DNA from 2 places in the Lottiidibacillus patelloidae genome. Region 2 is predicted to be linked to the other one. Evidence: predicted binding sites of a transcription regulator. Region 2 holds the regulator's gene; the other holds the start of a gene.
What was found. The regulator CtsR, encoded in region 2, represses protease genes until heat stress. The targets are predictions, from matches to a motif close to ATGGTCAATAAAGGTCAAACA.

Region 1 (16,772 bases), on a different contig from region 2:
AGATTTAGGATACTTTTGTATTGATAACATGCCGCCGTCGCTTTTACCAAAATTCGTCCAATTAGTCGGCGAATCTGGCCAATCGATGAATAAGGTTGCACTTGTAATGGACCTTCGTGGCAGAGAGTTTTTTGATTCGTTATTCCAAGTGTTAAGTGAACTTTCATTAAACGAGCGAATGACACCGCAAATTATGTTTTTAGATGCAAAAGATGAAAAGCTAGTAAGCCGTTATAAAGAAACACGCCGCTCACATCCATTAGCATCAACACCATTAGAAGGTATACGCTTAGAAAGAGAACTAATGGAAGATTTGAAAGGTAAAGCTAATCGAATCATTGATACAACAAGCTTAAAGCCAATTCAGCTTAGAGAAAAAATTATTGAGTACTATAAGGAAATTGATGATGCACCACCATTTACAGTGAACGTTTTATCATTTGGATTCAAGCATGGTATTCCGATAGATGCTGATCTTGTATTTGATGTTCGTTTTTTACCAAATCCACACTATATAGAGCACTTACGTCCATTAACAGGATTAAATGAAGAAGTGTCTTCCTATGTACTTCGTTGGCAAGAGACTCAAAAATTTCTTGATAAGTTACTCGACTTTCTAGCCTTTGTCCTACCGCAATACCAACGTGAAGGGAAGAGTAATGTCGTCATTGCGATTGGGTGTACAGGAGGGAAGCACCGCTCCGTTACTCTAGCTGAAGTCATCTACAAACATTTTGGAAATGAATATCATACGGAAATTGCCCACCGTGATCATGAAAAAGGGTTGAAAGAGTAAATGGAAAACTTTAAAAACCCTAAAGTTGTTGTCTTCGGTGGGGGAACGGGATTATCAGTTTTACTTAGGGGCTTAAAGCGATTACCAGTTGATATTACTGCAATTGTAACAGTAGCTGATGACGGAGGTAGTTCAGGACGCCTACGAGAAGAGTTGAAAATTCCGCCACCAGGAGATATTAGAAATGTCATAGCAGCATTATCAGAAGTTGAACCTCTAGTTGAAGAGCTTTTCCAACACCGCTTTAAAAGTGGTGAAGGTCTAGTAGGGCACTCATTAGGGAATTTATTATTAGCTGCAATGTCAAACATTACTGGTGATTTCGTTACGGGAATACAGGAAGTAAGTAAAGTACTGAATGTACGTGGAAAAGTGCTTCCGGCAGCCAATCAACGTGTTGTTTTATGTGCAGAAATGGACGATGGGACAATTGTTGAAGGTGAATCTAAAATTCCTTTAGTAGAAAAGAAAATAAAAAAAGTATTTTTAAAGCCTAATAAAATTGAAGCACTTCCAGAAAGCTTGCGTGAAATAAATGATGCTGATCTAATTGTCGTTGGACCAGGAAGTTTATATACAAGTATTTTACCTAGTCTTCTAGTGCCAAAAATTGCAGATACAATTATGAAGGCAAAAGCAAAAAAAGTTTATGTATGTAATGTGATGACTCAAGCTGGAGAAACAATTGGTTATAAAGCAAGTGACCATTTGCAAGCATTACAAGATCATCTTGGTTCAAACTTCATTGATGCAATTATTGTAAATAGTGGAGATATTCCTCATGAATTAATTGATGTTTATGGTGCTAAGGGTCAACGTGCTGTAACATATGATGAAAATAGACTTAAATCATTTTCAGTAGAAGTTATTAGTGATAAAATTATGCATTATCATGATGGATTAATCCGTCATGATGCAAAAAAGCTTTCAAGTATACTACTGTCCTTAATATAAAATTATAAGGGAGGTGGAGGAGATGTCTTTCGCTTCAGAAACAAAGAAAGAGTTAACAAATATAGAAGTGAAAGAGTGCTGCGTTAAAGCCGAACTGGCAGCTTTAATACGGATGAATGGCTCTATTTCCTTTAGTAACCAGCAAATTGTTCTTGATATTTCAACTGAAAATGCCGCGATAGCTAGAAGGATTTATACTTTAATAAAAAAAGTGTATGATATACATGTAGAGTTATTAGTTCGTAAAAAAATGCGCTTGAAGAAAAATAACGTATATATTGTTCGGATATCTAATGACGCTAGAAAAATGCTTTCTAACTTGGAAATAATGAATGAAACCTTTATATTTAATCGTAAAATATCACCTTCCTTTACAAAGAAAAAGTGTTGTCGAAGATCTTATTTGCGAGGAGCATTTTTAGCTGGTGGTTCAGTAAATAATCCGGAAACGTCTTCATACCATTTAGAAATTTTCTCTTTATATAAAGAACACAATGAAGCACTTTGTGAACTGATGAACACATTTGAGTTAAATGCAAAAACATTAGAACGAAAAAAAGGATTCATTGTATATTTAAAAGAGGGCGAAAAAATTACTGAGTTTTTAAACGTTATGGGAGCACATCAAGCGTTACTACGCTTTGAAGATGTTCGAATAGTCCGCGATATGCGTAACTCGGTTAATCGACTCGTTAATTGTGAAACTGCTAATTTAAATAAGACAATTGGTGCTGCTTTAAGACAAGTGGAAAATATCCGTTTTATTGAAAGAGAAGTTGGCTTAGAAGTTCTTCCTGAACGTTTAAGAGAAATCGCTGAGCTGCGAGTCAAGCATCAGGATGTTACATTGAAGGAACTTGGAGAAATGGTTACAGGAACTAAAATAAGTAAATCAGGTATCAATCACCGACTACGCAAAATCGATGAACTTGCTGAAAAGATTCGTTTAGGTGAGAAAATAGAACCATATTAAAAGGAGTTGTTACACATGGTAGAACAAAAAACAATTGTTGGATTAGAGACAGGTTTACAAGCACGCCCAGCTGCAATGTTTGTACAAGAAGCAAATCGCTTTGGGGCAGAAATCACATTAGAAAAAGATGGTAAAAAAGTGAATGCGAAAAGTATTATGGGAATTATGAGTCTTGCAGTAAGTAAAGGAACAGAAGTAACAATTGCTGCAGATGGTGAAGATCAAGACCAAGCTTTAGAACAATTAGTAGCATTTTTAAATGAGAATAAATAAGCAAAAAAGTTCGAGAGCAATAAGTAGCTCTCGAACTTTTTTTATTTAATCATTATTTTGATGGGTAAATTACTTCATCAATTAATCCGTATTCTTTTGCTTTTTCAGCTGTCATAAAGTTATCGCGTTCTGTATCTTTTTGAATGATGTCCATTGATTGACCAGTACGATCAGCTAAAATTTGGTTTAACTTTTCACGAAGGAACAAAATACGCTTTGCAGCAATTTCAATTTCTGTAGCTTGACCTTGCGCGCCACCTAATGGTTGGTGAATCATTACTTCGCTATTCGGTAATGCCATTCGCTTTCCTGGCTCACCAGCTGCAAGAAGGAATGCACCCATTGAAGCAGCCATTCCGATACAAATTGTAGATACTTTAGGTTTAATAAATTGCATCGTATCATATATTGCCATACCTGCTGTAATTGATCCACCAGGTGAATTAATATATAAGCTAATATCTTTTTCAGGATCTTCTGCTGCTAAGAAAAGTAATTGTGAAACAATTGAGTTCGCAACATTATCGTCAATTGCACTTCCAAGCATAATGATGCGATCCTTTAATAGACGAGAATAAATGTCGTAAGCACGTTCTCCGCGGCTTGTTTGTTCAATAACCGTAGGGATTAAGTTCATGTGTATATAACCTCCTCATAAATACTAATACTTTCATTTTTTATCATACCTTTTAAGGTCAAGATAGGTCAAATTATATGTCTGTTTTTATGTATATTCTTTTGATCTACCTTTATTTCCTTCTTCAAACTTTATACATCTTTCCCTAGTATCCAAAAAATTAAACTACATATTATGTTATGCAATGAAAGCGCAATGAATTATCTTTTTGTAAAAATAATTTACTCCCACCCCCAAACAAAATGAATAATTTCCGAAACATAAAGTAACAGGCAAAAAAACAAAAAAATTATGGGGTGAGAGAAATTGAAAAAGCAGATTAAGAAAATTTCAATTACAACAGCATTAGCACTAGCGTTATCAACAGGATTTGGTGGTGTCCCTCAAGCGTTTGCAAATGGCAATGAAGACGGTCAAACGACGACAGAGGAAAGTAATGATACAACGACAGAAACAAATGAAGATACTACAGTTGAAACAACGACTGATACGAATACAGAAACAACAACAGAGACTGATACAGAAACAACAGAAGACGAAAATGTGGATAGTGGTTTAAAACCTGGGGACTTATTTTACTTCTTAGACAAAGTTTTTGAAAACATTCAAGTAGCTCTTACATTTGATGATATGGAGAAAGCTAAATTACTTGCAGAAATAGCAGCAGAACGTATTGCTGAAGCAAGAGAGTTAATTAAAGAAGGCGAAGAAGAGTTAGCGAAAGAAGTAATTGATGAAGCGTTAAAAGCACAAGATGAAGTATTGGCATTAACTGAAGAGACCGAAGAAAATAGTGGAGAAGAAACAACTGACGAGAACGGTGAAGTTGTAACGGAAGAAGAAAATGATGATGTAAACGTTATAGATGTTGCAATTGCAACAAACATGGAAGCATTAACAGCTGTTATGGCAACAGTACAAAGTGAAAAAGCTAAAGAGGAAATTGCAAAGAATATTGAAAAAGCAATGAAAAAAGTAGAGAAACGTTTAGCTCAATATGAGAAGAGAACAGAAGACTTAGAAGAAAAGCGTGCTGAATTAGAAGAAAAAGCAGTTGAAAAGTCTGAAGAACTTTATGAGAAGTATGAGGATAAAATTGCTGAACTAAAAGCTAAGTATGAAGCTGGAGATTTAACTGAAGAAGAATTCAAAGAAAAAATGGCAGAGTTAGAAGAAAAATTTAACGAAGAAAAAGAAGAGTTACAAGATGAGCTTATGGAAGAATTAACGGAACTTGAAGAAGATAACGCTAAGGCAAAAGCGTGGCTTCTTAAAAAGCTTGAGCAAGAACAAAAGAAAGCAGAAAGAAAATCTAATAAAGCACTAGAAAAAGAAGAAAAGCGAAATAAAAATAAAGAAGATTCATCAGAAGATGACGATAGTTCAGAAGAAGAAGAAGAAGAAGTAGAAGATAGCGAAGAAAGAAAAGAAAATAACGGAAAAGCAAAAGGTAAAGACAAAAATAAAGACAAAAACAAAAATAAAGACAAAAAGAAAAAAGATAGCGATAACGAAGAAGACGATGAAGATGATGAAGACGAAGACGAAGACGAAGACGAAGACGAAGATGATGAAGAAGAAGACGAAGAAGAAGAAGAAGAACAAGAAGAAGAATAAATTAATCATTATAATAAATACAAAAAGCTCTGAGTTAAAAAACTCAGAGCTTTTATTTATTATATTTCAATCAAAAAAAGTTGCTTAAAAATGAAGTGAAATTTTGGATTAAGATTAAAAGAAATAAAAGAAAAAATACGAAACAGCCGTGTAATAGGATCTTATACATAAATTCAGACCAATTTGAAAACCTTCTCAAGAAGAATGCAAAATAGATTGAACTAACAATTCCTATAAGCGACCAGAAAAACAAAGTATACACAGATAATGTACTCCATAATAAAAAGAGTCCAATCGTAATAGTAAATAATAAATTTATGATTAAAACTAAGAGATTAACTATAGCACTCTTCAAAGTCGCCGTTCACCTTTTTTCTAGTAATATAAAAAAGGCTTTCCATTAGGAAAGCCTATTAAGTCTAAGTAATTGGCGCGCTCGGAGGGATTCGAACCCCCGGCAGACGTGGTACCGGAAACCACCGCTCTATCCGACTGAGCTACGAGCGCAAATGTTAAGTGACTTCATTTATTATAATTATTACCGACCTAAGTTTCAAGGTTTTTCGTCTCGTCAAACGAATCGTAAAGATTTAGTTTTCCAATCATTAACCACTCTACTTCCTATCCTTATATAGTGTATGATAATAGGGGGAGTGAAAAAGATGAAAGTTGGTTTATTTCAAACGCAAAGGCAAACGTTAGCGTTAACAAATCAATTACGCCAAGCAATTGAGTTACTACAATATTCTACGATGGACTTATCACAATTTATTAAAGAACAAGCCATGGATAATCCACTAATAGATATTGAAGAACCCCGGATGTCAGCAATAAGCGAAACGTATGTAACTAGCACGTCGAAATATAAAAATATTGATGGCATTAATTCTGAAGATTTAACATTAAGTTCTTATTTGCTTCAACAATTAATAGACTTCAATGTCAAACTGGAAGAAAAAGAAATTATAAACTACTTAATTATGAGTTTAAATGATAAAGGATATATTGTTGATTCGCTTACAGAAATCGCTGAAACATTAAAGTATCCGATAGAAAAAATAAAAGCAGCATTAGAAATTTTACAGCAATTCGATCCAGCTGGAATAGGTGCGGAAAACTTGCAACAATGTCTCCTATTGCAACTTAAAAGGAAAAATAGAAAATTCCCGATCGCGGAAATAATGGTCAAAGATCATTTAGAAGATGTAGCTAGGAAAAATTGGGATAAAATTGCTAAAGACTTAGCTGTTTCAGTTGAAGAAGTTAAACATTCGTTTGCTATTATTAAAACATTAAATCCAAACCCCGCGAGTGGCTATGGTGAAAAACCTAATTATATTATTCCGGATTTTCAAGTAATCGCTGACTCAGAAGATCCAATTATTGTTTTAAATGATCATCTACTGCCCAAAATAAGTGTTAATCAGCATTATGAGATGGATTTAACAAGTCACCCTGAAGCTTCCGACTATATAAAAATACAATTACAGCATTATCGCTGGCTTGCTAGAAGTATTTCGCAACGGAAAACTACGCTTCAAAATGTCATGGAAATAATTGTTCAAAAACAAAGGACGTTTTTTATAGAAAGCCCAAATATATTAGTTCCTCTAACAATGAAAGAAGTATCAGAAGTGATTTCAATCCATGAATCAACAGTAAGTAGGGCTGTTAAGAATAAATATGTACAAACAAATCATGGAGTATATCCATTAAAGACATTTTTTACTTCTAAAATAAAGAACATGTCAGGAAAAGATAGTTCTTCGTTTGTTGTTAAAAAGCAATTAATTAAGTTGATAGCAGAAGAAAATAAGGAAAACCCACTTTCTGATCAACAAATAGTTGATGTTATGAAGCTCGAAGGGTTAGATATTTCTAGAAGAACCATTTCTAAATATCGCAATCAACTTGGCATATCATCTTCGTCCATGAGAAAAGAAAGATAGGAGTTCAAAGTAATGAAAGTAGTAACATTTTACACAAAAGAAAATTGCCCGCTTTGTGAAAAGGGGTTGAAGCTGCTCGAGAAAGTACAATTAGAGGAACCTTTTCAAATAGAGGTAATAGACATTTATCAAGATGACGAACTGCTGGCGAAGTATCAAATAAAGATACCAGTTATTGCAGTTGGTGAAGATGAAATCGATTGTGGAATCATTTCATATAATACGCTAAGAAAGCGCTTACTGTGAAAATTCAGTCTATTTCATTGCATATTCTATACAACCTTGCTACAATATAGGTAGCCAAAAGGTTGTATTTTTTTGCGTTAAATGGGACATAATTTAACCTATGGGACAAAAAGTGACCAACCCTTTTTTGTAAAGGAGCTTTATATGAAATTATTCTCTGCAATAGAAAAATTATTACCCGAGCATATCGGAACTTTATATCGAAGACATCAATTACTAAAGTACATTCGTTCAATGCAACCTGTTGGGAGAAGAAGTTTAGCTCAAAAATTAGATATAACAGAGCGTATTTTAAGAAAAGATGTAGAGATGTTAAGAGATGAAGGGTTAATTAAAATTGCGCCATCAGGAATGACTATGACAGAAACAGGGAAAGAAGTTCTTTATGTATTTGAACAAATTATTAAAGAACAAACGGGAATAATAGGGTTAGAAAATAGGTTAAAGGACAAATTAAACGTAAAAGAAGTCAACATAGTAGAAGGCGATTGTGACGAAAGCGATGAAGTGAAAATAGAGTTAGGCGAAGCTGCAGCTAAAGCGTTAATGCGTTCTTTAAAAGAAGAAAACATTATTGCAGTAACTGGTGGGACAACGCTAGGTAATGTCTCTAAAATGGTGAAGCCTGATCCTAAACATCGAAAAATGGTTTTTGTTCCTGCACGAGGTGGTCTTGGAGAGCGAGTCGAATTTGAAGCGAATACGATTTGTTCACAAATGGCTAACGGTGCAGAAAGTGAGTACCATTTACTTCACGTTCCTGACGAAGTAAGTGATGAAACGTATGACATGTTAATTAAAGAAAAACATGTGAAAGAAATACTTTCCCTTATCCAATCATCAACAATCATAATACATGGAATTGGTGATGCAAAAAAAATGGCGAAGAGAAGGAAAGCATCTGATGAAACGATTGAAATTCTTGAAAAACAAGATGCGGTCGGTGAGGCGTTTGGTTACTACTTTGATGGAAATGGTGATGTGATTCATCGAATTAATACATTTGGTATCCAGTTGGATGATCTTACAAAAGAAAAAAGAGTCATTACTGTTGCTGGTGGAAGTTCTAAAGTTGCAGCTATCCAGGCTTACATAAAGATGGGATATACGGATGTACTAGTAATCGATGAAGGCGTTGCTACACAATTATTAGCCTTAAAATAAATGTTTTTAAAAATAGGAGGAAATTAGTTATGACAGTTAAAGTTGGTATTAATGGTTTTGGACGTATAGGTAGAAATGTATTACGAGCAGCATTAAAGAATAAAAATATTGAAATTGTGGCAGTAAATGATTTAACAGATGCTAATATGCTTGCACACTTATTAAAGTATGATTCTGTGCACGGTACATTACCAGTAGATGTAACAGTAAATGAAAACACGTTAGTAGTTGATGGGAAAGAAATTCGTGTTTTAGCAGAAAGAGATCCAGCACAATTAGGTTGGGGAGACTTAGGTGTAGATGTTGTTGTAGAATCAACAGGACGTTTCACAAAACGCGCAGATGCTGCAAAGCATTTAGAAGCAGGAGCGAAAAAAGTAATTATCTCGGCACCAGCTAGTGATGAAGATATTACAGTTGTTATGGGTGTTAACCATGAGCAATATGACGCAGCAAACCATCATGTGATATCTAATGCATCATGTACAACAAACTGTTTAGCACCATTTGCTAAAGTATTAAATGATAAATTTGGTATCCGTCGTGGAATGATGACTACTGTTCACGCATATACAAATGATCAACAAATTTTAGATTTACCACATAAAGATTACCGCCGTGCACGTGCTGCTGCAGAAAACATTATCCCAACTACAACGGGTGCAGCTAAAGCAGTTTCATTAGTATTACCTGAACTTAAAGGTAAATTAAATGGAATGGCAATGCGTGTACCGACACCTAATGTATCACTTGTTGATTTAGTAGCTGAAGTTGGTCAAGATGTTACAGCAGAAGAAGTAAATGCAGCTTTACTAGAAGCGGCAGAAGGAAACTTAAAAGGAATTATGGCTTATAGTGATGAGCCATTAGTATCTCGTGACTACAATGGTTCACCATATTCTTCAACGATTGATGCTCTTTCAACATTAGTAATGGAAGGTAATATGGTTAAAGTTGTATCTTGGTACGACAATGAATCAGGATACTCACATCGAGTAGTTGACTTAGTCGACTTTATTGCTCAAAAAGGGTTATAATAAGTTTGGAATATAATGGGGAGACTAGGGAAACATTCCTTTCTCCTCTCTTTCATGTTTACATACTAGATAGGGGGTCCTTTTAATGAGCAAGAAAACGATTCGTGACGTAGATGTTAGTGGGAAAAAGGTATTTTGTCGAGTAGATTTTAATGTTCCAATGAAAGATGGAAACATTACTGATGATACGAGAATTCGAGCGGCATTGCCGACAATTCAGTACTTAACAGAACGTGGAGCAAAAGTGATTTTAGCAAGTCATTTAGGTCGCCCGAAAGGACAAGTTGTTGAAGAATTGCGTTTAGATGCAGTTGCCGAGCGACTAAGTCAATTGTTAAATGTGGAAGTATTAAAAACGGATGAAGCTTATGGCGCAGAAGTAAATGAAGCCATTGGCCAATTGTCTGACGGTGGAATCTTACTGTTAGAAAATGTTCGTTTTTATGCTGGTGAAGAAAAAAATGATCTTGAACTAGCGAAACAATTTGCTGACTTAGCTGACATTTATGTGAATGATGCATTCGGTGCGGCTCATCGTGCCCATGCTTCTACTGCTGGTATAGCACAATATATCCCTGCGGTAGCTGGACTTTTAATGGAAAAAGAGTTAGATGTACTAGGTCGTGCATTATCAACTCCTGACCGACCGTTTACAGCTATTATCGGTGGAGCAAAAGTAAAAGATAAAATTGACGTTATCGATAACTTGCTTGATAAAGTAGATAACTTAATTATTGGTGGCGGTTTAGCTTATACATTTATAAAAGCACGTGGATACGAAGTCGGAAATTCATTGCTTGAAGAAGATAAAATTGAAACAGCTTTACGTTTTATTAAGAAAGCAGAAGAAAACGGGGTTAAGCTTTTAATGTCGGAAGATGTTATTGCAGCTGACGAGTTCTCAAATGATGCAAACATAAAAGTTGTTAATATCGAAAATATACCTTCAGACTATATGGGATTAGATATTGGACCTAAGACTATCGAAACGTACGAAAAAGTTATAGCAGAATCAAAATTAGTTATTTGGAATGGACCGATGGGCGTGTTTGAACTGAGTAACTATGCTAATGGTACGAGGTCTGTTGCAAATGCATTAGCGAATGCTACAAATACATATACAGTAATTGGCGGTGGAGATTCAGCCGCTGCAGTTGAGAAATTCAATGTTGCAGATAAAATGGATCACATTTCAACTGGTGGTGGGGCTTCCTTAGAGTTTATGGAAGGTAAAGAATTACCAGGTGTAGTAGCACTAAATGATAAGTAAGCTTGAATTAGGAAGGTGACAAAATTGCGTAAACCGATTATTGCGGGAAACTGGAAAATGAATAAAACATTAGGAGAGTCTAAGAAATTTGTAGAAGAAGTGAAGGGACTTATGCCTAAAAGTGAAGTAGTAGATTCAGTCATCTGTGCGCCAGCGCTATTTTTACCATCGCTTGTGATGGAAGCTGAAGGCAGTGAATTGAAAATTGGAGCTCAGACGATGCACTTCGAAGAAAGCGGTGCATTTACTGGTGAAATTAGTCCACTAGCTTTACAAGATTGCAAAATTCCTTATGTTATTATTGGACATTCTGAGCGAAGAGAAATGTTTGCAGAAACTGATGAAACAGTAAATAAAAAAGTACATGCAGCATTTAAATACAACCTTAACCCAATTGCATGTGTAGGTGAAACACTTGAAGAACGTGAAGAAAACAAGACGACGGAAGTAGTTTCAAATCAAGTGGAACAAGCCCTTGCTGGGTTAACTGAAGAACAAGTTGCAACAACAATTATTGCTTATGAACCAATTTGGGCGATTGGAACTGGCAAGTCTTCAACAGCTGAAGATGCTGATCACGTATGCGGAGAAATTCGCGAAAAAGTTGCAAGCTTATACTCGCAAGAAGTTGCTGACAAGGTACGAATCCAATATGGTGGCAGTGTAAAACCTGCAAACATTAAAGAATATATGGCTATGCCAAATATCGATGGTGCACTAGTTGGTGGCGCAAGTCTTGAGGCACAATCCTTCCTTCAATTGTTGGAGGCGGTAAACCATGGCTAAGAAGCCAGTTGCACTAATTATTTTAGATGGCTTTGCTCTGCGTGAAAACACAAAAGGCAACGCTGTCGCACAAGCGAAAAAGCCGAACTTCGATAAGCTATGGAATGAATATCCACACGAAACATTAACGGCGTGTGGTGAAGCTGTAGGCCTTCCTCAAGGGCAAATGGGGAATTCTGAAGTTGGTCATTTAAATATCGGAGCTGGCCGCATTGTTTATCAAAGTTTAACGCAAGTAAATAAATCGATTCGTGATGGAGATTTTTTTGACAACGAGACGTTTATTGAAGCAATGAATGCAGCAAAAGAAAAAAAATCGGCGTTACATTTGTTTGGGTTGTTATCGGACGGCGGTATTCACAGTCATATTAACCACCTCTTTGCTCTCTTAAAGTTAGCGAAAGACCAAGGCTTAAAAGATGTTTTCATTCATGGTTTTCTTGACGGTCGAGATGTTGGTCCACAATCTGCACAAACGTACATTAATCAATTGGAAAAGAAAATGGATGAACTAGGCATTGGGAAAATTGCTACAATATCTGGACGTTATTATTCAATGGACCGTGATAAACGATGGGATAGAGTGAAGCGTTCGTATGATTCCATGGTTCATGGAGAAGGACTTACATACAAAAGTGCTACAGAATGTGTAAGAGATTCATATGATAAAGGTATCTATGATGAATTCGTTCTTCCGTCAGTTATTGTAGATGATAGTGATAAGCCAGTTGCTACAATTAAAGATAACGACGCAATTATCTTTGCTAACTTCCGTCCTGATCGTGCAATCCAAATTTCTCGCGTCTTTACAAATGAAGACTTTAGGGAATTTGATCGCGGCGAGAACGTCCCACAAAATGTACATTTCGTTTGTTTGACCCATTTTAGTGAGACGGTAAAAGGATATGTAGCGTTTAAATCTATAAATTTAGATAATACTTTAGGAGAAGTTCTTTCACAAAACGGGTTAAAGCAACTACGTATTGCTGAAACTGAAAAATATCCTCATGTGACATTTTTCTTTAGTGGTGGTCGAGAAGATGCCTTCCCTGGCGAAGAAAGAATTTTAATTGACTCGCCGAAAGTTGCAACATACGACTTGCAACCTGAAATGAGCGCCTATGAACTTACAGATAAATTGTTATTTGAAATTGAAAACGATAACCATGATGCAATAATTTTAAATTTTGCTAATCCTGATATGGTTGGGCACTCTGGTATGCTAGAACCGACAATTAAAGCTGTTGAAGTTGTCGATGAATGTTTAGGAAAAATAACGGCAGCTCTTGAAGCTAAAGGTGGAATTGCCGTCATCACTGCTGACCACGGTAATGCCGATCAAGTCATTACTGATGACGATAAGCCGATGACAGCGCATACGACTAACCCAGTACCAGTCATCGTAACTAAAAAAGGTATCACTTTACGAGAAGATGGTATTTTAGGTGATTTAGCTCCAACAGTCCTTTCTTTACTTGGAGTAGAGAAACCGAAGGAAATGACAGGAAATTCATTAATTAAGGAAAATTAAAAGGAGAGAAGAAATTATGCCAATTATTACAGATGTTTATGCACGTGAAGTATTAGATTCTCGCGGGAATCCAACAGTTGAAGTTGAAGTTTATACAGAATCAGGTGCTTTTGGGCGCGCATTAGTTCCAAGCGGTGCTTCTACTGGAGAATATGAAGCGGTAGAATTACGTGATGGCGACAAGTCTCGTTACTTAGGAAAAGGAGTTCTTAAAGCGGTTGACTTCGTAAATGAGAAGATTGCTCCTGAAATTGAAGACTTCTATGAAGTTTTTGATCAAGCTGCAATTGACCAAGCGATGATTGAACTTGATGGAACAGAAAACAAAGGTAACTTAGGTGCCAATGCAATTTTAGGTGTTTCAATGGCTGTTGCTCGTGCTGCTGCTGATTACTTAGAAATTCCTTTATATCAATACTTAGGTGGCTTTAATGCTAGAACACTTCCAGTACCAATGATGAACATCATCAATGGTGGGGAACATGCAGACAACAATGTAGACATCCAAGAATTTATGGTTATGCCTGTAGGTGCGGAAAACTTTAAAGAAGCACTTCGTATGGGAACTGAAATCTTCCATAGCTTAAAAGCAGTCTTAAAGAATAAAGGCTATAACACTGCAGTTGGTGATGAAGGTGGTTTCGCGCCGAACTTAGGATCAAATGAAGAGGCTCTTCAAACAATTATGGAAGCCATCGAAGGTGCTGGCTATAAACCAGGTGAAGAAGTTAAACTTGCAATGGACGTTGCAGCTTCTGAGCTATTTAATAAAGAAGACGGAAAATACCACCTTTCAGGTGAAGGTGTTGTTTACACTTCTGAAGAGATGGTTGACTACTATGAACAGCTTTGCGCGAAATATCCAATTATCTCAATTGAAGATGGTTTAGATGAAAATGATTGGGATGGTTTCAAATTACTAACAGAACGTATCGGAGATAAAGTACAATTAGTTGGTGATGACTTATTTGTTACGAATACGAAGAAGTTATCTGAAGGTATCGAAAACGGAGTAGGAAACTCTATCTTAATCAAAGTAAACCAAATTGGTACGTTAACGGAAACATTCGATGCAATTGAAATGGCGAAACGTGCTGGCTATACAGCGGTAATTTCACACCGTAGTGGAGAAACAGAAGATAGCACGATTGCTGATATCGCTGTTGCAACAAATGCAGGCCAAATTAAAACGGGTGCTCCTTCACGTACTGATCGTGTAGCTAAGTACAATCAATTATTACGTATTGAAGATTACTTAGGTCTTACTAGCAAGTATGGCGGAATGAGTGCATTTTACAATATTAAGTAATAATAAAATCCTCCGTTTCCCTTACGGAGGATTTTTTATCTTGTAAGGAATGGCACGGTATGGTAAATTAGTATTATCGTAAAGTGTTTCTTTTCATAAGGAGGAGCCATAGTGTATACATTATTTGCAACGCTTTTAGTTATTGATTCACTTGCACTTATCGCAATTGTTTTATTGCAATCAGGAAAAAGTGCTGGACTATCTGGAGCAATTTCCGGTGGAGCTGAACAGCTTTTCGGACAAAAGAAAGCTCGCGGAATTGACGCGGTATTTGCCCGTGTTACAACAGTGTTAGCTGTCTTATTCTTTGTATTTGCAATCGCTGTCGCATATTTTGCGTAAACAGTAAAAGAAACAGCAAGATTTATTCTTGCTGTTTTTCTTTTGGTTAAATAATATGGAAAGTTTTACCTTTACTATTTTGTAATTATAGCAAAGTTTAAATTATAGATAGTGTGTGCATTAGTTGCATAAACTAATAAAATAAACGTATTTAGCTAAAAGAGAGGTATATGTCATCTATGAAAATTATTGCACCTAAGCCATTTACATTTTCGGCAGAAGAAGGAAATCGAGCGGTGTTACTTTTACATGGTTTTACAGGTAGTTCAGCTGATGTTCGTATGCTCGGTAGATTTTTGCAAAAAAAAGGTTATACATGTCATGCACCACAATATAAAGGGCATGGTGTGCCACCAGAACAATTAGTTACTACAGGACCTGATGATTATTGGCAAGATGTCATGGCTGGGTATGACTATTTAAAGTCGTTGGGATATGAGGAAATAGCTGTAGTCGGCCTATCTCTTGGAGGGGTATTTTCCTTGAAATTAGGATACACTGTACCTATAAAAGGTATTGTGCCGATGTGTGCCCCAATGAACCTAGATATCGAAAAAATGCAAAATGGAGTAACGGAATATGCAAGAGAATATAAATCTCGTGAAAAGAAAAGCTCGGAACAAATAAATGAAGAATTGAAACATTTTAAAGAAACGCCATTGAGAACGTTACATTTACTGGCAAATCTTCTAAAAGAAGTCCGTAATTCAATTGATTTAATTTATGGTCCGACTTTTGTCGTTCAATCTACACATGATGAAATGATTAATCCTGATGACGCAAGTTTTATTTATAAAAACATTGAAAGCGTGAAAAAGGATTTAAAGTGGTATGAACAATCTCCACATGTCATTACATTAGGTAAAGAAAAAGAGCAATTACATGAAGATGTTTACTCATTCTTAGAAAGCTTAGATTGGACAAAATAGTGATTTGATAATTAGTAAGGAGGGAAGATTATAGATGGAAAATGAAAGAATTCAACAATTAATAAAATTCATGAAAGAAGAAACATATAAGCCCCTAACTGTACAAGAGCTTGAGGAAGCATTTGGGATAGAAGGCTCACATGAATTTAAAGATTTCGTACAAACACTTGTACATATGGAAGAACAAGGATATATCGTTCGTACAAGAAACAACCGCTATGGATTACCAGAAAAAATGAGTTTAATGCGTGGGAGAGTAATCGGAAACGCTAGAGGGTTTGCTTTTGTTGAAGTTGAGGAAGAAGGACATTCTGATATTTTTATTCCAGCTTCAGAATTAAAAAGTGCAATGCATGGTGATATTGTTTTAGTTCGGGTAAGTATAAAATCTTCAGGTGCTCGACCTGAGGGGACTATCGAAAGAATAATTGAACGAGGGATTACTGAGGTCGTCGGTACTTATTCTGATAGTAGGCATTTTGGTTTCGTTATATCTGATAATAAAAAAATACAAAATGATATTTTCATTCCAAAAGCAGCAAGTAATGGGGCAATGGAAGGTCATAAAGTTGTTGTGAAAATAACAAAATATCCTGAAGGAAAGATGAGTGCTGAAGGGGAAGTTATTAAAATTCTTGGTCATAAAAATGACCCGGGAGTTGATATACTTTCTGTTATTTATAAACATGGTCTACCGAGGGAATTCCCTGAGGATGTGATGGAGCAAGCAAATAATGTTCCTGATGAAGTGCCTGAAGAAGCGATGAAAGGTAGACGCGATCTGCGCGACGAAACTATTGTCACAATCGATGGTGCAGATGCAAAGGATTTAGATGATGCAATTTCTATTTCGCGACTTGAAAATGGTAATTACAAGCTAGGTGTTCATATTGCTGATGTAACTCATTATGTTGAGGAAGGATCACCTATTGATATAGAAGCTTTTGAACGTGGAACGA
Region 2 (16,772 bases):
TTGGCCAACTAACTTTTTTCATTTCTTTTACTACATTACGAAAGAAATTCATCTTAATTCCCCCTAAGATTTCCCCTGCTTGCAAGGCGGTTATCTATTTTGTTTCTCGGTGGATCGTATGTGCATTACAGCTCTTGCAAAATTTCTTTATTTCTAATCTGTCTTGACGTGCATTTTCATTTGTTGGCGTCGAGTAATTACGACTATTACAAATGTTGCATGCCAAAGTTATTTTTTGACTCATCATAAACACCTTCTTTAAATACACATGACTTTAAAAATTTATCAAATGATAAAGAAAATGTCAATGTGAGCCTTTTACAAACTGATTTCTCGCAATTCCAAATACCTTTCTAGCTTACGCTTGACGCGTTGTAAGGCATTATCAATAGATTTGACATGTCTATTCAAATCAACTGATATTTCTTGATAGGTACGGCCATCTAAATACAGCATTAAAACTTTTCTTTCCAAATCACTTAAAAGCTCGCCCATTTTCACTTCGATATCATCAAATTCTTCTTGATTAATCACTAAGTCTTCTGGGTCCATCACTTTCGAACCAGATATAATGTCCAAAAGCGTACGCTCAGACTCCTCATCATAAATAGGCTTGTCCAAGGAAACGTAAGAGTTCAATGGAATATGCTTTTGTCTTGTCGCTGTTTTGATTGCCGTAATTATCTGTCTAGTAATACAAAGTTCCGCAAATGCTTTAAATGAAGACAGCTTGTCCCCTTTAAAATCACGAATAGCTTTATATAACCCAATCATACCTTCCTGAACGATATCTTCACGATCAGCTCCAATAAGGAAGTATGACCTAGCTTTTGCTCGCACGAAATTTTTATATTTATTTATTAAATATTCCAGTGCCGAGCTATTCCCGTCACGTACGAAAATAACTAGTTGTTCATCCTCTATTGCTTCAAAGTCTTCTCTAGCTGTACCATTGAGGTATTCATTCACTACGATCCCCCCGAAACCGGCAGCATAACTACATATAGAAATATTATACAGTACCGTTTCAAGTAGCGTCAACAACTCATCGGCTACCTCTTCGCCATTTTTCGAAAATTTCTGCTATTTCTGAAGATAATTGAATTTTTACTTTCGCTTTTTTACTTTTTTTATTTTCTAACGCCTTTGTTATATTATTTTCAATCATTTTAAATTCTTGGAGTAATTCTCTAGCAGAAAGTCGTAATGCGCCTTGTCCGAATATTGCCCACTGCTCAGTAAAGTCGGATGTCGCAACGGATACTTGGGTTCGTTTATTCTTTAAAGACATAGCTAACTTTTCTATACATTCATCGGCTGTTTCGTTCTCTTTCGTATAAAGAACTTCAACCTTGTTTTGTGTCATTTTTTTCTCGACTCCAGGAACTAGATGCGCATCAAATACTACTATAACTTTGACTCCTTTATAGCCTTGGTAATTTGCTAGCTTCGCAATTAAGTCGTCTCTGGCTGCTGCAAGATCTGACTCTTTTAAAGCATTCCAACTCGATGAAGCACCAATTACGTTATAGCCATCAACGATAAGAATATCCATCCATTACCTCTTAATCGGCATACGTTTTCGAAGTACTTCATACATAAGCAAGCTAGCTGCAACCGAAGCATTTAATGACGTAACTTTACCTAGCATTGGTAGAGTTAATAAGAAATCACATTTCTCCTTAATGATGCGCGACATTCCTTTTCCTTCACTTCCTATTACTAAAGCTAACGGCATGTCCGCTTCCATCTCTCGGTAGTCTTGTTTCGCACTTGCATCTGTGCCGGCAACCCACACACCTTTTGCTTTTAAGTCCTCAATTGTTCGTGATAAGTTTGTCACTCTAGCAACAGGAATATATTCGATAGCACCAGTTGAAGCCTTGGCAACTGTAGCGGTTAAGCCTACCGCTCTACGTTTCGGTATAATAACACCATGGGCACCGGTTGCATCTGCTGTTCTTAATATAGAACCTAAGTTATGAGGGTCCTCCAATTCATCTAGAATAATCATGAATGGTTGTTCTTCTCGTTTTTCAGCTAAGCGAAAAATGTCTTCAATCTCAGCATATTTATAAGCTGCTATTGAGGCAACAACACCTTGGTGAACATCTGTTTTCGCTACTCCATCAATCTTTTTTCTTGGTACAAATTGAACAATTATTCCACTTTCTTTCGCTAAGGCTATGACTGGCTTCATAGCGTTTTTTTGCGCACTTTCTGCAATCCATATTTTATTTATTTCTCTTCCTGCTCGCAAAGCTTCCAGCACAGGATTTTTTCCAGCAATCCATTCTTCCATTATGGTCACTCCTTTCCGTCGATTAATTCAATTGTTTTTTCTAAAAGCTCTTGCAGCCGCTCATCTCTTCCTAACAAATGCAAGTAACCGATAATTGCTTCAAATCCCGTGCTATTTCGATAGTCTTGAATCTTTGTATTTTTAGGAGAGGTAGCAGATTTAGCATTCCTCCCCCTTTTCACAATAGCTAATTCTTCTTCATCAAAATAATTCAATTCAAATAGCTCCATAACTATATATGACTGCGCCTTAGCACTAACATAATTTGTAGCAATTCGGTGTAACTCTCTCGGCTTCACTTGACCTTTAGCTATTAAGTGTTCACGAACATATTGCTCTAAAACAGCATCGCCCATGTATGCTAGCGTTAAACCATTAAGGAGCTTATAATCGATGTTATTTGCTTGATTATTTGCCATTACTTTCTTCTCCAACGAGTGCCTTGCGGTGTATCCTCAAGCAAGATGCCTTTTTCCGTAAGAGTATCTCTAATTTGGTCAGCAAGAGCAAAATTACGATCTTTTCTCGCTTGAATACGATCTTCCAGCAATCTTTCAATTTCTTCGTCTAGTAATTCCACTTCACTCGATATTTTAATTCCTAACACAGTTGCTATTTCGTTAAATAACGAGATAAATGCTTCAATTGTATTTATTGATACATTTTTTTCTTGCAAATAGATGTTTGCATCTTTTGACAATTCAAATAAGACAGATATTGCATTAGCAGTGTTAAAGTCATCATCCATCTCTTTCATGAATGTTTCTTTATGCGCGTTTAGCTTTTCCAACCATTGCCCACTTTCTTCAGCTAAGTTGGCTGTATTTTCTTTGCGGTGCTGTAAGTTAATAACGGCGTTTTTTATTCTTTCTAGTCCGTTTGTCGCACTTTCAAAAAGCTCATCGTTAAAGTTAATTGGATGACGATAATGAACAGATAAGATTAGAAAACGAATCACTTCAGGATCTTGTTTCTTAATAATGTCATGCACTAATACGAAGTTCCCTAAAGACTTAGACATCTTTTCATTATTTATATTAATATAACCGTTGTGCATCCAATAGTTAGCCATTGTTTTCCCTGATAAAGCTTCTGATTGAGCAATTTCATTTTCATGGTGTGGGAACTTTAAATCTTGCCCACCAGCATGAATATCAATTGTTTCCCCTAAATACTTCTTTGCTAATGCAGAACACTCAATATGCCAACCAGGTCGTCCATCACCCCACGGACTTTCCCATGAAATTTCATTACTTTTTGCCGTTTTCCAAAGCGCAAAATCTAAAGGATCCTGCTTTTTCTCTCCGATATCTATCCTTGAACCTAAGCGTAAGTCATCAATAGACTGCTGTGAAAGCTTTCCGTATTCTTCAAACTTTTTCGTTTTAAAGTAAACATCTCCTTCTGACTCATACGCATACCCTTTTTCGATTAATTGTTCAATAAACGCAATTATTTCACTCATGTTTTCCGTTACTCGCGGGTGGACATTAGCTCGTTCTACTCCTAATGCTGAAACATCTTCATGATATGCATCAATGAAACGCTCGGCGATGTCATTAACATCTTCCCCTAATTGGTTTGCAGCTTTAATTAACTTGTCATCAACATCTGTAAAGTTTGAAACAAAGTTTACTTCATAACCACGATATTCTAAATATCTACGAACTGTATCAAATACGATTGCAGGACGAGCGTTGCCAATATGGATGTAGTTATAAACTGTTGGACCACATACATACATTTTCACCTTACCTTCTTCTAGCGGCTGAAACATTTCTTTTTCTCGTGTTAATGAATTAAATATTTTAATTGCCATTCTCACTCACTCCTCACCTTTTCACTTTTTCTTTTATCAATTGGGCTTTTAAGCTTGCTATTTCTTGCTCAAGTTTTTGGAAGCGATCTGCTACTGGATCTGGCAAGTCACGATGGTTTAAATCACGCTTTACCTTTTTTCCATCTTGAATGACGACTCTTCCAGGTATGCCAACGACCGTAGAGTTTTGCGGTACGTTTTGCAAAACAACTGAACCTGCACCAATTTTTGAATTTTTCCCTATTGTAATAGCACCTAAAACTTTGGCACCAGAGGCAATTAATGCATTATCTTCAATCGTCGGATGACGCTTTCCTTTTTCTTTACCAGTTCCGCCTAATGTAACACCTTGAAAAATTGTCACATTATCACCTATTTCACATGTTTCACCAATAACAACACCCATTCCATGGTCAATAAAAAATCGATTTCCGATTGTTGCCCCGGGGTGAATTTCGATGCCAGTGAAAAACCGACTAACTTGCGATATTACCCGAGAAATAAAAAAGAATTTTTTTCGCCATAAAAAGTGGGCAATTCGGTGCATCCATATTGCATGAAGTCCAGAATAAGTAAGAATCACTTCAACATAACTTCTAGCTGCGGGGTCTTGATCAAAAATAACCTCTAAATCTTCGCGAAATGACTTAAACATGCAAGGCCCTCCTTTTTAGTTATTTAAATAAAAAATACGCCTCTGTGTCGTTAAACACAGAGACGCTTTTGCGCGGTCCCACTCTGCTTAGAGGAATATTTCCTCTCGCTTTACTCTGATAACGGTAGAGTACCGCTTTTATTTACTAACGTTCAATAAAAGACTCCGAGGTGCATTTCAAAGCCGCTTCCTAAACCACTTCCAGCCAAGGTGGTTCTCTCTATAAAGATAACTGACTTTTACTTCTCCTCATCAACGTTTTCCTATGTTCTTATACTATATTATATTCTAATTAATATGTTAATCCTGCGCCTAAAGTTTAAAGTAATTGTTCCAATCGGCTAATAATAACATCTTTTCCTAATAAATGAATCGCTTGTGGTAAATCAGGTCCATGAACTTGCCCTGTCGTTGCAACACGGACAGGCATAAATAAATTCTTTCCTTTATGACCTGTTGATTTTTGCACAGCTTTAATCGCACCTTTAATATCTTGTGCTGTAAATTCCTCTAACTGCTTTACATTTTCTAAAAATGCACGAAGTACCTCTGGGACTTGTTCACCACTTAATACTTCTTTTGCTTCTTCATTATAATCAAGATCTGTACGGAAAAACAAATCTGTTAACTCGACGATTTCCGCTCCATAATGTAACTTTTCTTGATGAAGTACAATTAATTCTTTTGCCCAATGCTTTTGCTTTTCATCTAAGCTTTCTGGAAGGCGCCCTGCTTTTATTAGATGTGGTAATGCAATATTAACTAAACGTTCTTCCGAAAGTGACTTCATATATTGGTTATTTAACCACGTTAGCTTTTGTGTGTTAAATACAGCTGGCGATTTCGATAATCTGTCTGTATTAAAAATAGAAATGAATTCTTCACGAGAAAACTTTTCTTCTTCTCCTTCTGGAGACCACCCTAATAAGGCAATAAAGTTAAATAGTGCTTCTGGCAAATAGCCAAGTTGGTCGTATTGTTCAATAAACTGGATAATCGACTCATCACGCTTGCTAAGTTTTTTATGCTGTTCATTTACAATTAACGTCATATGTCCAAATACAGGCGCTTCCCAATTTAATGCTTCATAAATCATTAATTGCTTCGGCGTATTTGTAATATGGTCATCTCCGCGTAATACGTGAGAAATGGCCATTTCATGATCATCCACAGCTACAGCAAAATTATAAGTAGGTATTCCGTCTTTTTTAACGATTACCCAATCACCTATTCCGTTAGATTCAAACGACACTTCTCCTTTAACTACATCATTGAATGTGTACGTTTTATTTTGTGGAACTTTAAAGCGAATACTCGGTATGCGACCTTCCGCTTCAAAAGAAGTCTTCTCATCTTCAGATAGATCACAACATTTCCCACTATATGTCGGCATTAATCCTTGAGCCATTTGCTCTTCACGATGCGCTTCTAATTCTGCTTCTGTACAATAACAGCGATATGCTAAGCCACGGTCAAGTAAATCTTCATAATATTTTTTATAAATATCGATTCTTTCTGTTTGGCGGTATGGTCCATATCCACCATCTTTATCGATACTTTCGTCCCATTCAATTCCTAACCATTGCAAGTATTTCAGTTGGCTTTCTTCGCCGCCTGCAACGTTTCGCTTTAAATCTGTATCTTCAATACGGATTATTAACTTTCCGCCTTGGTTTTTCGCAAATAAGTAATTAAATAATGCTGTACGAGCATTCCCTATATGTAAATGTCCAGTTGGACTTGGTGCGTATCTTACTCGAATGTTATTTTCCACCTTTAACACCTTCCATTTTACGTTTTCTGTCCTCTATTATCGCCATCATTACTAGACTGGTCAAGCTTTTGTTATCAAAACGACCGCTTGAGAAGCAATCCCTTCTTCTCTCCCTGTAAAACCGAGTTTTTCGGTCGTAGTAGCTTTTACATTTACTTGCTGGATTGATGCATTTAGTAGTTCCGCAATTTTTTCACGCATACTCATAATGTGAGGTGCCATCTTAGGTTTTTGTGCCATAATTGTACAATCTACATTCCCGAGCTTGTAGCCTCTTTCTTCTACCATCTTCCATACATGTTTTAATAGCAATTTTGAATCTGCATCTTTAAAAGCTTCATCTGTATCAGGAAAATGTTTCCCAATATCCCCTTCACCAATCGCACCTAAACAAGCATCAGCAATTGTATGTAATAAAACATCTGCATCAGAGTGGCCTAATAGTCCTTTTTCATGAGGAATCTCAATCCCACCAATAATTAACGGTCGCCCTTTTACCAATTCATGTACATCGAAACCTTGTCCAATTTTTATCACGCTATTTCTTCCTCTCTTCTAGTATCATATTTGCATATAAAAGGTCGTCTGGCGTTGTCAGCTTAATATTTTTATAGTCACCTTCAACGATTGCGACCTCTCGTCCGATCTTTTCTACGAGACTGGCATCATCTGTTCCTATGTACGCTTCTTTTTTAGCATATTCATGAGCCTCTTTTAATAACGAAATACGAAAAGCTTGCGGGGTTTGAATTGCCCACAAGCTTGAACGGTCTACCGTTTCCGTTACTTTGCTATCAGTTACTTTTTTAATCGTATCTTTTACCTGCACAGCTAAAACTGCCGCTCCAACTTCGCTTGCTTTTCGTGTTAATTTTAAGAATGATTCCTTTGTGACGAAAGGACGAGCTCCGTCATGTACAAAAACAATACTGTTATCATTCGGCAAAGCTTTAAGGCCATTATATACACTATGTTGACGTTCACTTCCACCTTCAATAACAGCCTTTATCTTTGCTAATTTATAGCGTGAAAATAACGATTCCATCTCATTAATTTCCGCTTTGTTTGCAACAACAATGATTCCTTTACAATGTTCATCTTCTTCAAAAATACTTAATGTATGAATGAGTACTGGCTTATTTTCTAATAAAAGAAACTGTTTATTTTTACCTGCTTGCATTCGCTTTCCTTGCCCCGCTGCAGGAACGATTACTTGATATTCCAATTTGATCGTCCTTCCAAACATAACATGCAATTGTTATAATGCTTTTTCTAATAATTTAGGTTTTGCAAAAATCATTCGTCCAGCGGATGTTTGTAGGACGCTCGTTACTAACACTTCAATTTCTTTTCCTATATAGTTACGCCCTTCTTCGATGACGATCATCGTACCATCATCTAGATACGCAATCCCTTGATTTTGCTCTTTCCCGTCCTTAATAACTTGGATGTTTAATTCTTCACCTGGTAAAACAACAGGCTTTACTGCATTTGCCAAGTCATTAATATTAAGTACGGACACCCCTTGTAATTCACAAACTTTATTTAAATTGAAATCATTCGTTACTACAATACCTGAAACCAACTTCGCCAATTTAACTAATTTACTATCAACTTCAGAAATGTCATCAAAATCACCTTCATAGATTTCAACGTTCATTTCCAATTCCTTTTGAATTCTATTTAATATATCTAATCCTCTTCGACCACGATTTCTCTTTAATACGTCGGATGAATCCGCTATATGCTGAAGTTCTTCTAGCACAAAACGAGGGATAACAATCGTACCTTCTAAGAATCCTGTTTGACAAATGTCAGCAACACGACCATCAATAATAACGCTAGTGTCTAATATTTTTAGCTTGCCAGCGTCTACTTCAACTTTATCTTTTACACCTTTACTAAACAATTGAATAAGTTCATCACGCTTTTTATAACCAATTTGAAAACCTAAATAACCTAGTAATATCGATAGAAAGCTTGGAACAACTGTATTCACAATTGCTATATCCTCAATAATACTTAAAGGTAATTGAATTAAAAAGGCAACTATTAAACCAAATATTAAGCCAAGTGTGCCTAATAACACATCAGTTACAGGTGCTTTTACTACTTTTTCTTCTATCCATCTGATTAAACCAACAACATAATCTACAAAGAAAAACGTAACGAAAAATAAAATAATAGCTCCTAAGACTGCACTAGCATATGCATTGGTTAGCCATTTCACATCACCAATATTTAATAACCTAATGATCTCGGGAATAAATAAAAATCCTAGCATTGCTCCAATAATCATAAAGAATAAGTGCACGATTCGCTTAACCATGCGTTCACCTCCTCTTTTCATTATTCACATAATCTTGCAGGATTAACCTTAGTATAGAGGAAAAAATTTCTTGATTTATTATCGTCAGATTAGCATAACAAGGACTTTTTTTCAAATTAGAAAACTCTAAATTTTACCAAATTAACATTTGGCGTGTCAACAACATTTTATAAGTGCCGATCAATAATTAGTTGTTCTCTAATACGCTGAATACCTTCCTTAATTTTTTTTGCTCGAATTTCACCTACACCATTTACTTCATCTAATTCTTCAATAGAAGCTTCGATAATTTTGTTAATATTTTGGTACTTTTGAATAACGTTTTCTATTATTAAAGCTGGCAACCTCGGGATTTTGTTTAATACTCGATAGCCTCTTGGGGTTAAAGGTGCTTCTTCCAGGATGGCTGTTGATGGATATCCTAATAACTTCATAATTGTTTGATCTTCTAGAAGCTCTTCACTCGAAAGAGATTGTAACTTACTTATAACTTCGTATGGATCTTCCTCTAATTCCTTTGTGTAATCTTTAATTAATAATATAGCCTCATGTTCAACATCAGCTAATAACTCTTTCATTTGCATACTAATAAGGCGTCCTTCTGTCCCTAATTCATTTATATAGTTTAAAATTTCTCTTTTAATCCTTAGCACCATCTCTACTCGGTGAATAACTTGTGTAACCTCATGATACGTTACTAGCTGTTCAAACTCTAAAGCACCTAAATTGGTAACGCTTTGGTCTAAAACATTTTTATACTTCTCAAGTGTTTGGATCGCTTGGTTTGCTTTCGTTAAAATGACTCCAATCTCTTTTAACGCATAGCGAAAAGACCCTTTATAAAGGGTGATTACATTGCGCCGTTGGGAAATCGCAATGACCAAATTACCGGTCTGTTTTGCAAAACGCTCCGCTGTTCGGTGTCTCATACCTGTCTCAGTAGAAGGAGTTGATGGGTCGGGAATAAGTTGTGTATTTGCATATAGAATTCGCTTGCCACACTCACTTAATATTAGAGCTCCATCCATTTTTGCAAGTTCATAAAGTTGGGCAGGGGAATAACTGCAGTTAATTGAAAAGCCACCGTCAACTACTTCCGTCATATTTTCGTTATAACCAACTACAATTAACCCACCTGTCTTTGCCCGTAATATATTATCAAGCCCTGACCGCAGTTCAGTTCCAGGTGCGACAAATTGCAAAATTTCACTTCTTTTCCCAATTTGATTATGACCCATCTTTATCCTCCTAACGCATATTCTAATGCCTCCTGAACAGTTGAAACACCAACTACTTCTATCCCATCAGGAATTGTCCATCCTCCAATATTTTTCTTCGGAATAATTGCACGCTTAAATCCTAGCTTGACGCATTCATTCACTCGCTGATCGATTCGCGACACTCTACGGACTTCCCCTGTTAAACCTACTTCTCCTATAATTACATCTGTTGGTCTCGTTTCATCATCACGGAAACTTGAGGCAATACTAACTGCAACAGCTAAATCTATTGCTGGTTCATCCAGCTTTACTCCACCAGTTACCTTTAAATAGGCATCTTGGTTTTGTAAGAGCATTCCGACTCGTTTGTCCAAAACTGCCATCAATAATGAAACCCGATTATGATCTAACCCTGTTGCCATTCTACGAGGGTTTCCAAAACTGGTTGGGGAAACTAGGGCTTGTATTTCAACTAGTACTGTTCTTGTACCTTCCATAGAAGCTACGACAGTTGATCCCGCTACACCTCTGGAACGCTCTTCTAAGAAGATTTCTGAAGGATTTGCCACCTCAGTCAAACCTTCCTCTTTCATTTCAAATATACCTATCTCGTTCGTTGAGCCAAAACGGTTTTTTACACCTCTTAAAATTCGATAGCTATGATGACGCTCTCCTTCAAAGTAAAGTACCGCATCTACCATATGCTCTAACATTCGCGGACCAGCAATTGCACCTTCTTTTGTAACGTGACCGACAATAAAAATAGCGATTCCTTTCGATTTTGCAATTCGCATCATCTGACCTGTTGATTCTCTTACTTGCGACACACTCCCTGGAGCACTCGTTACTTCTTCTTTAAAAACGGTCTGAATGGAATCAAGAATGACTACTGCGGGGTTTGTTTGATCAATTGCTTGTTCAATAAAATCTAAATTTGTTTCTGCATAAACGTGTAAATCTTCATCATCAATATTAAAGCGATCCGCTCGTAATTTAATTTGTTTTAATGATTCCTCACCTGTTACATAAAGGACTTTTTGTCCACTTCTAGCTAAACCAGAAGACGTTTGTAACAATAAAGTTGATTTACCAATTCCAGGGTCTCCACCAATTAAAATTAGTGAACCCGGTACAATTCCTCCACCAAGTACACGATTGAACTCTTTCATACTAGTTGGAATACGAGCTTCTTGCCCTCTAGCAACATTCTTTATAGATTCTGGCTTGTTAGGGCCTGAGCTGCTTGAAGCAAAAGATCTTGATTGCGCTTTCCCAGTAATTACAAATTCCTCGACGAACGAGTTCCACGCTCCACACCCAGGACATTTACCTAACCATTTCGGTGTTTCATAACCACACTCTTGGCACATAAACTTCGTTTTCTTTTTTGCCATTCTCTCTCTCCTCTATATCTATACTCTTATTTTATTATAGCCCAATTTAAATATATTCATGGATATATATAGAAAACTTGCTCTTGAGTTAACCAAACCTTATGTAAAGTTACTGATATCATGGTCAAATGACGGTTATATAAATGTAAAATAAAACCGAAAGCTAATCGCTTTCGGTTTTATATCTTTTTATTTTTTAACTGTTCTACTTTTATTAATTACTTTAAATTCATCATTAATAAAGTCAATTGTAATTTTTTCACCTTTTTTAATTGTTCCTCTAAGCAATTCTTCAGATAGTCGATCTTCTACTTCTCTTTGAAGGGCACGACGTAGTGGGCGAGCTCCATACTCTGGATCATAGCCAACATCAGCGATCTTTTCCTTCGCTTCTTCTGAAAGCTCAAGTTCAATCTCTTGATCTAGAAGTCGTTTAATTAACTCAACACCCATTAATGAAACAATTTTATTTATATGTTCTTTTTCTAATGAATGGAACACAATAGTCTCATCAATTCGGTTTAAGAATTCAGGGCGGAATGTACGTTTTAATTCCTCCATGACCTTACCTTTCATATCTTTGTACTTTTGATCATCACTTTCAATCGTGAATCCTAAATATTTGTTTTTCTTTAATGTGCTTGCCCCTACATTTGATGTCATTATGACAACTGTATTTCTAAAGTCGACTGTACGTCCTTTTGAGTCAGTTAACCTTCCATCCTCTAATACTTGTAATAAAATATTAAATACTTCCGGGTGAGCCTTTTCAATCTCATCAAGTAAGACAACAGAATAAGGTTTGCGGCGAACTTTTTCCGTTAATTGTCCACCCTCTTCATGACCTACATACCCTGGAGGTGATCCAACTAAACGTGAAGTTGCGTGTTTCTCCATATACTCGGACATGTCTATGCGTATAATTGCATCCTCATCACCAAACATAGTTTCCGCAACTGCTCTCGCTAGCTCCGTTTTACCGACTCCAGTTGGTCCAAGGAAGATGAACGATCCAATTGGACGTTTAGGATCTTTTAATCCTGCTCTCGCTCGTCTAATAGCCTTCGAAATGGATTTTACGGCTTCTTCTTGCCCAATGACACGATTGTGAAGAATTTCTTCCATTCGTAATAATCTTTCTGTTTCTCCTTCGGCTAGTTTAGAAACCGGAATTCCCGTCCAGTTTGCGACAACAATAGCAATATCCTCGGTAGTAACTTCTGTATTTTCTTGACCTTGTCGCTCTTTCCATGCCTTTTTCGTTTGATCTAATTCTTCTCTTAAACGCTGCTCAGAATCTCTTAATGATGCAGCCTTTTCAAACTCTTGGCTTTGAACTGAAGCATCCTTCTCTTTTTTTACTTCCTCTAACTTTTGCTCTAACTCTTTTAAGTTAGGCGGAACAGTATATGAGCGTAATCGTACCTTTGAAGCAGCCTCATCAATTAAATCTATTGCTTTATCTGGTAAGAATCGATCTGAAATATATCGGTCTGAAAGCTTCACCGCGGCTTTAATTGCTTCGTCTGTTATCGTTACTCTATGGTGTGCCTCATAACGATCACGTAACCCACGTAAAATAAGCTCCGATTCCTCTAAGTTTGGTTCGTCGACTGTAATCGGTTGGAAACGTCTTTCTAAAGCAGCATCTTTTTCAATATACTTTCTGTACTCATCCAGTGTTGTTGCACCAATGCATTGTAGCTCACCTCTAGCAAGAGAAGGTTTTAAAATATTAGAAGCATCAATTGCACCTTCTGCACCACCAGCACCGATTAATGTGTGTAATTCGTCAATAAATAAAATAATGTTTCCAGCTTGGCGAATTTCGTCCATTACCTTTTTTAAACGGTCTTCAAATTCACCACGGTATTTTGTGCCAGCAACGACTGTTCCCATATCTAGTGTCATAACTCGCTTGTCTCTTAACGTTTCTGGAACTTCATTTTGAACGATTTGCTGAGCTAAACCTTCAGCAATGGCAGTTTTACCAACACCTGGTTCTCCAATTAAAACCGGATTGTTCTTCGTTCTTCTACTTAAAACTTCTATTACACGTTGAATTTCCTTACCACGTCCGATAACCGGATCTAATGTTCCTTCTTTTGCAATTTCTGTTAAGTCTCTTGCTAAACCATCTAAAGTAGGTGTGTTTGCAGTTGATGACCTTCTACTTTGGTTGCTAGATGATGTATTTTCACTACTTCCTAACAGTTGCAATACTTGCTGACGCGCTTTATTTAGACTTACCCCTAAATTATTTAATACTCGAGCTGCAACCCCTTCACCTTCTCGAATAAGACCAAGTAGAATATGTTCTGTTCCTACATATGAGTGGCCTAGTTTGCGAGCTTCGTCCATAGACAGTTCAATTACTTTTTTGGCTCTCGGAGTATAGTGAATCGTTTGCTGTTTCGTTTCACTTTTTCCAATGAGTCCCTCTACTTCTTCTTGAATCTTTTCAGGACCAAGTTCCAATGCTAATAAAGCCTTGGCAGCAATCCCTTCACCTTCTCGGATTAATCCTAACAAAATATGTTCAGTTCCTATATTATGATGTCCTAATCGATGAGCCTCTTCTTGTGCTAAAGCTAGAACTTTTTGTGCTCTTTCTGTAAATCGTCCAAACATCATTTGTATTTCCTCCTTATTCCTTCTCTAATTTCATTCTTTCGCGAATGATTTTTGCTCGTAGAATATCTCTTTTCTCTGGTTCTAGTCCTTCACCAGCATATGCTTGAAGTAAATTCGGTTGTGATACAATCATTAATTCATTTAATATATTTGCTGACATATTAGAAATTAAATTTAAATCAATTCCTAGTCGTACATCAGATAGACATTTTGCTGCTTCTTTATATGATATTAGTCGACTGTGGGAAAGTAGACCGAAAGAACGATAAACTCTATCCTCCAACCCCACTTTAGATGTTTTAAGCAACTTTTCCCTCGCTGTACGTTCTTGTTGAATTAGTTGCATAACTACACTCCGGAGGTCTTCGACAATATCTTCCTCCGTTTTGCCTAATGTAATTTGATTAGAGATTTGAAAAATATTCCCTAACGCTTCACTGCCTTCTCCATACATCCCTCTAACTACTAAACCTAATTGACTGACAGCTGGAATTAGACGATTCATTTGATTAGTTAGAACTAATGCTGGTAAGTGCATCATGACAGAAGCTCTTAAACCAGTTCCAACATTTGTTGGACAACTAGTTAAATATCCTTTTTTATCGTCAAAGGCATAATCTAACTTCTCCTCTAACCAATCATCTATACCACTAGCTAATGTAAGTGCTTCACTTAATCTCAAGCCGGAAAATAAGCATTGAATTCGAATGTGATCCTCTTCATTTAACATGATACTGACTGCTTCATTTTTACTAAGCAAAACTGCGCCATGTTTTGATTCATTAGCTAAATTTGGGCTTATTAAATGTTTCTCTACTAACACATTTTTTTCTATTCGTTCCATATTTGCTAATTTATGAAGAGAAATAGTTCCGATTCCTTCATACATACTATTTTCTATTTTATTCTCTATTACCTGTAATATTTCTTCTTCTTGTTTTTCTGATGCAATAATAGGAAAGGGATAGTTACTTAAATTTCTAGCTAAGCGAACTCTACTACTTAGCACAATATCATTATCAGGTCCGGATTCCTTCATCCACGGACTAATTGTGCTTTTCATAAATTGCTCAATAGACATCTTTATTCCTCCCCAGTGTCGCCAAACTGTTTTTCTAAACTACGGATTCGATCTCTCATTTCAGCGGCTTTTTCAAATTCTTCTTTTGAAATATATGCTTGCATTTCATCCCTTAACTTTTGTATCTCTTTACGGAAAATTAGCTTTTCCCCAAGTCTCTTTGGAATTTTTCCCGCATGTAAGGTGTTTCCACTGTGAACTCTCTTTAAAAGTGGTGTTAACTTCGATTCAAATTCTCTATAACAATTTGCACAACCAAATCTCCCTACTTTAGAGAAAGTAGCATATGTCATCCCACATGTAGTGCACATTAATTGCTGTTTTTTTTCGAAGCTCTTCGAATTATTTGCAATGTTCATTTGTTCAAAGTTTAATAGCCCTGATAGTAAATCATGAATTGAAAAGTTATTTGCATACCCTGAAAACTCTTCTGATTTCTTTGCGCAGTATTCACATAAATGTGTTTCTGTTTTTACGCCATTAACCTCTTTTGTAAAGTGTAAAGTTGCAGGTCGTTCATGACATTCCTGACATTGCATCAAAAACCTCTCCCTTACAATATTGATCCTATATTTTATATCTTAAGCTCATTACCATAGCTCTTAGCATTTTTGCTCTTAATTCATCACGAAGTGGAAGTTCAACACTAAGCACGTTTCGGTGTAAAACACTCAGCATTATTTGGGCTTCCCGTTTTGTAATAACACTTTCTTCTAACAGACGAATGATAAAGTGATCTGAAGTAGTTTGAGAAACACGGTTATCAATCATGCGATACAAGTCATCAAGTAAATCAGCTTGATTATTTGCTTCTACTTTACTGATGCGAATAAAACCTCCGCCTCCGCGTTTACTTTCTACTAAATAGCCTTTTTCAATAGTAAATCGAGTGTTAATAACATAATTTATTTGTGAGGGGACACATTGAAACCTATCGGCTATTTCATTTCTTTTTATTTCAACTACACTACTATCACTTTTTTTTATAACACTTTTTAAATATTCTTCAATAACATCAGATATATTTCGCATTCGGCCCTCCCCTACTTTTGACTTTGACTATCTTTGACCTTAAGACTATTATACGAGGCATGCAAAAGTCTTTCAAGAATATTGCTTAAATATTTTTTAATCTTTCACCTTAATAATGACATATGTATTTAAATGAACTTTGTTTACCACAAATAAAATTATTAACAAAAAAATAGCATTTCATTCAGTTTTAAAGAAATAGACAAATAAAAAAGAAGTTGGATATCATCCAACTTCTTTTTATATTGCCTGGCAACGTCCTACTCTCACAGGGGGACAGCCCCCAACTACCATCGGCGCTGAAGAGCTTAACTTCCGTGTTCGGTATGGGAACGGGTGTGGCCTCTTCGCCATCATTACCAGACAAGTTATTAAATTAAAGGAACATCGTTCCTTCAAAACTAGATAACGACAATCACACACATTTAAAAATTTGGTTAAGTCCTCGATCGATTAGTATCTGTCAGCTTCACGTGTTACCACGCTTCCACACCAGACCTATCAACCTCATCATCTCTAAGGGATCTTACTT

Region 1: a site for CtsR is predicted at 3,688-3,708, ahead of clpP (ATP-dependent Clp endopeptidase proteolytic subunit ClpP). Genes of this name have one in related genera too.

Annotation. Positions count from the first base shown of each region.
Region 1 covers NZ_NPIA01000009.1:64,397-81,168, reverse strand. Annotated here, with positions in the region: gene rapZ (RNase adapter RapZ) at 1-796, shown strand, start outside; gene CIB95_RS14480 (gluconeogenesis factor YvcK family protein) at 797-1,750, shown strand; gene whiA (DNA-binding protein WhiA) at 1,773-2,723, shown strand; gene CIB95_RS14470 (HPr family phosphocarrier protein) at 2,739-2,996, shown strand; gene clpP (ATP-dependent Clp endopeptidase proteolytic subunit ClpP) at 3,049-3,633, opposite strand; gene CIB95_RS16260 (DUF5667 domain-containing protein) at 3,940-5,250, shown strand; tRNA gene CIB95_RS14455 (tRNA-Arg) at 5,679-5,757, opposite strand; gene rpoN (RNA polymerase factor sigma-54) at 5,913-7,199, shown strand; gene CIB95_RS14445 (glutaredoxin family protein) at 7,212-7,445, shown strand; gene CIB95_RS14440 (sugar-binding transcriptional regulator) at 7,590-8,609, shown strand; gene gap (type I glyceraldehyde-3-phosphate dehydrogenase) at 8,639-9,646, shown strand; gene CIB95_RS14430 (phosphoglycerate kinase) at 9,732-10,916, shown strand; gene tpiA (triose-phosphate isomerase) at 10,941-11,702, shown strand; gene gpmI (2,3-bisphosphoglycerate-independent phosphoglycerate mutase) at 11,695-13,233, shown strand; gene eno (phosphopyruvate hydratase) at 13,250-14,542, shown strand; gene secG (preprotein translocase subunit SecG) at 14,654-14,884, shown strand; gene CIB95_RS14405 (alpha/beta hydrolase) at 15,064-15,813, shown strand; gene rnr (ribonuclease R) at 15,848-16,772, shown strand, end outside.
Region 2 covers NZ_NPIA01000010.1:1-16,772, reverse strand. Annotated here, with positions in the region: gene secE (preprotein translocase subunit SecE) at 1-52, opposite strand, end outside; gene rpmG (50S ribosomal protein L33) at 95-244, opposite strand; gene sigH (RNA polymerase sporulation sigma factor SigH) at 319-975, opposite strand; gene CIB95_RS14575 (NYN domain-containing protein) at 1,046-1,555, opposite strand; gene rlmB (23S rRNA (guanosine(2251)-2'-O)-methyltransferase RlmB) at 1,559-2,302, opposite strand; gene CIB95_RS14565 (Mini-ribonuclease 3) at 2,308-2,721, opposite strand; gene cysS (cysteine--tRNA ligase) at 2,721-4,121, opposite strand; gene epsC (serine O-acetyltransferase EpsC) at 4,135-4,776, opposite strand; T-box leader at 4,832-5,041, opposite strand; gene gltX (glutamate--tRNA ligase) at 5,096-6,550, opposite strand; gene ispF (2-C-methyl-D-erythritol 2,4-cyclodiphosphate synthase) at 6,611-7,087, opposite strand; gene ispD (2-C-methyl-D-erythritol 4-phosphate cytidylyltransferase) at 7,089-7,775, opposite strand; gene CIB95_RS14535 (PIN/TRAM domain-containing protein) at 7,809-8,879, opposite strand; gene disA (DNA integrity scanning diadenylate cyclase DisA) at 9,047-10,117, opposite strand; gene radA (DNA repair protein RadA) at 10,120-11,493, opposite strand; gene clpC (ATP-dependent protease ATP-binding subunit ClpC) at 11,683-14,127, opposite strand; gene CIB95_RS14515 (protein arginine kinase) at 14,141-15,208, opposite strand; gene CIB95_RS14510 (UvrB/UvrC motif-containing protein) at 15,211-15,747, opposite strand; gene CIB95_RS14505 (CtsR family transcriptional regulator) at 15,776-16,240, opposite strand; rRNA gene rrf (5S ribosomal RNA) at 16,488-16,604, opposite strand; partial or broken rRNA gene CIB95_RS14495 (23S ribosomal RNA) at 16,674-16,772, opposite strand.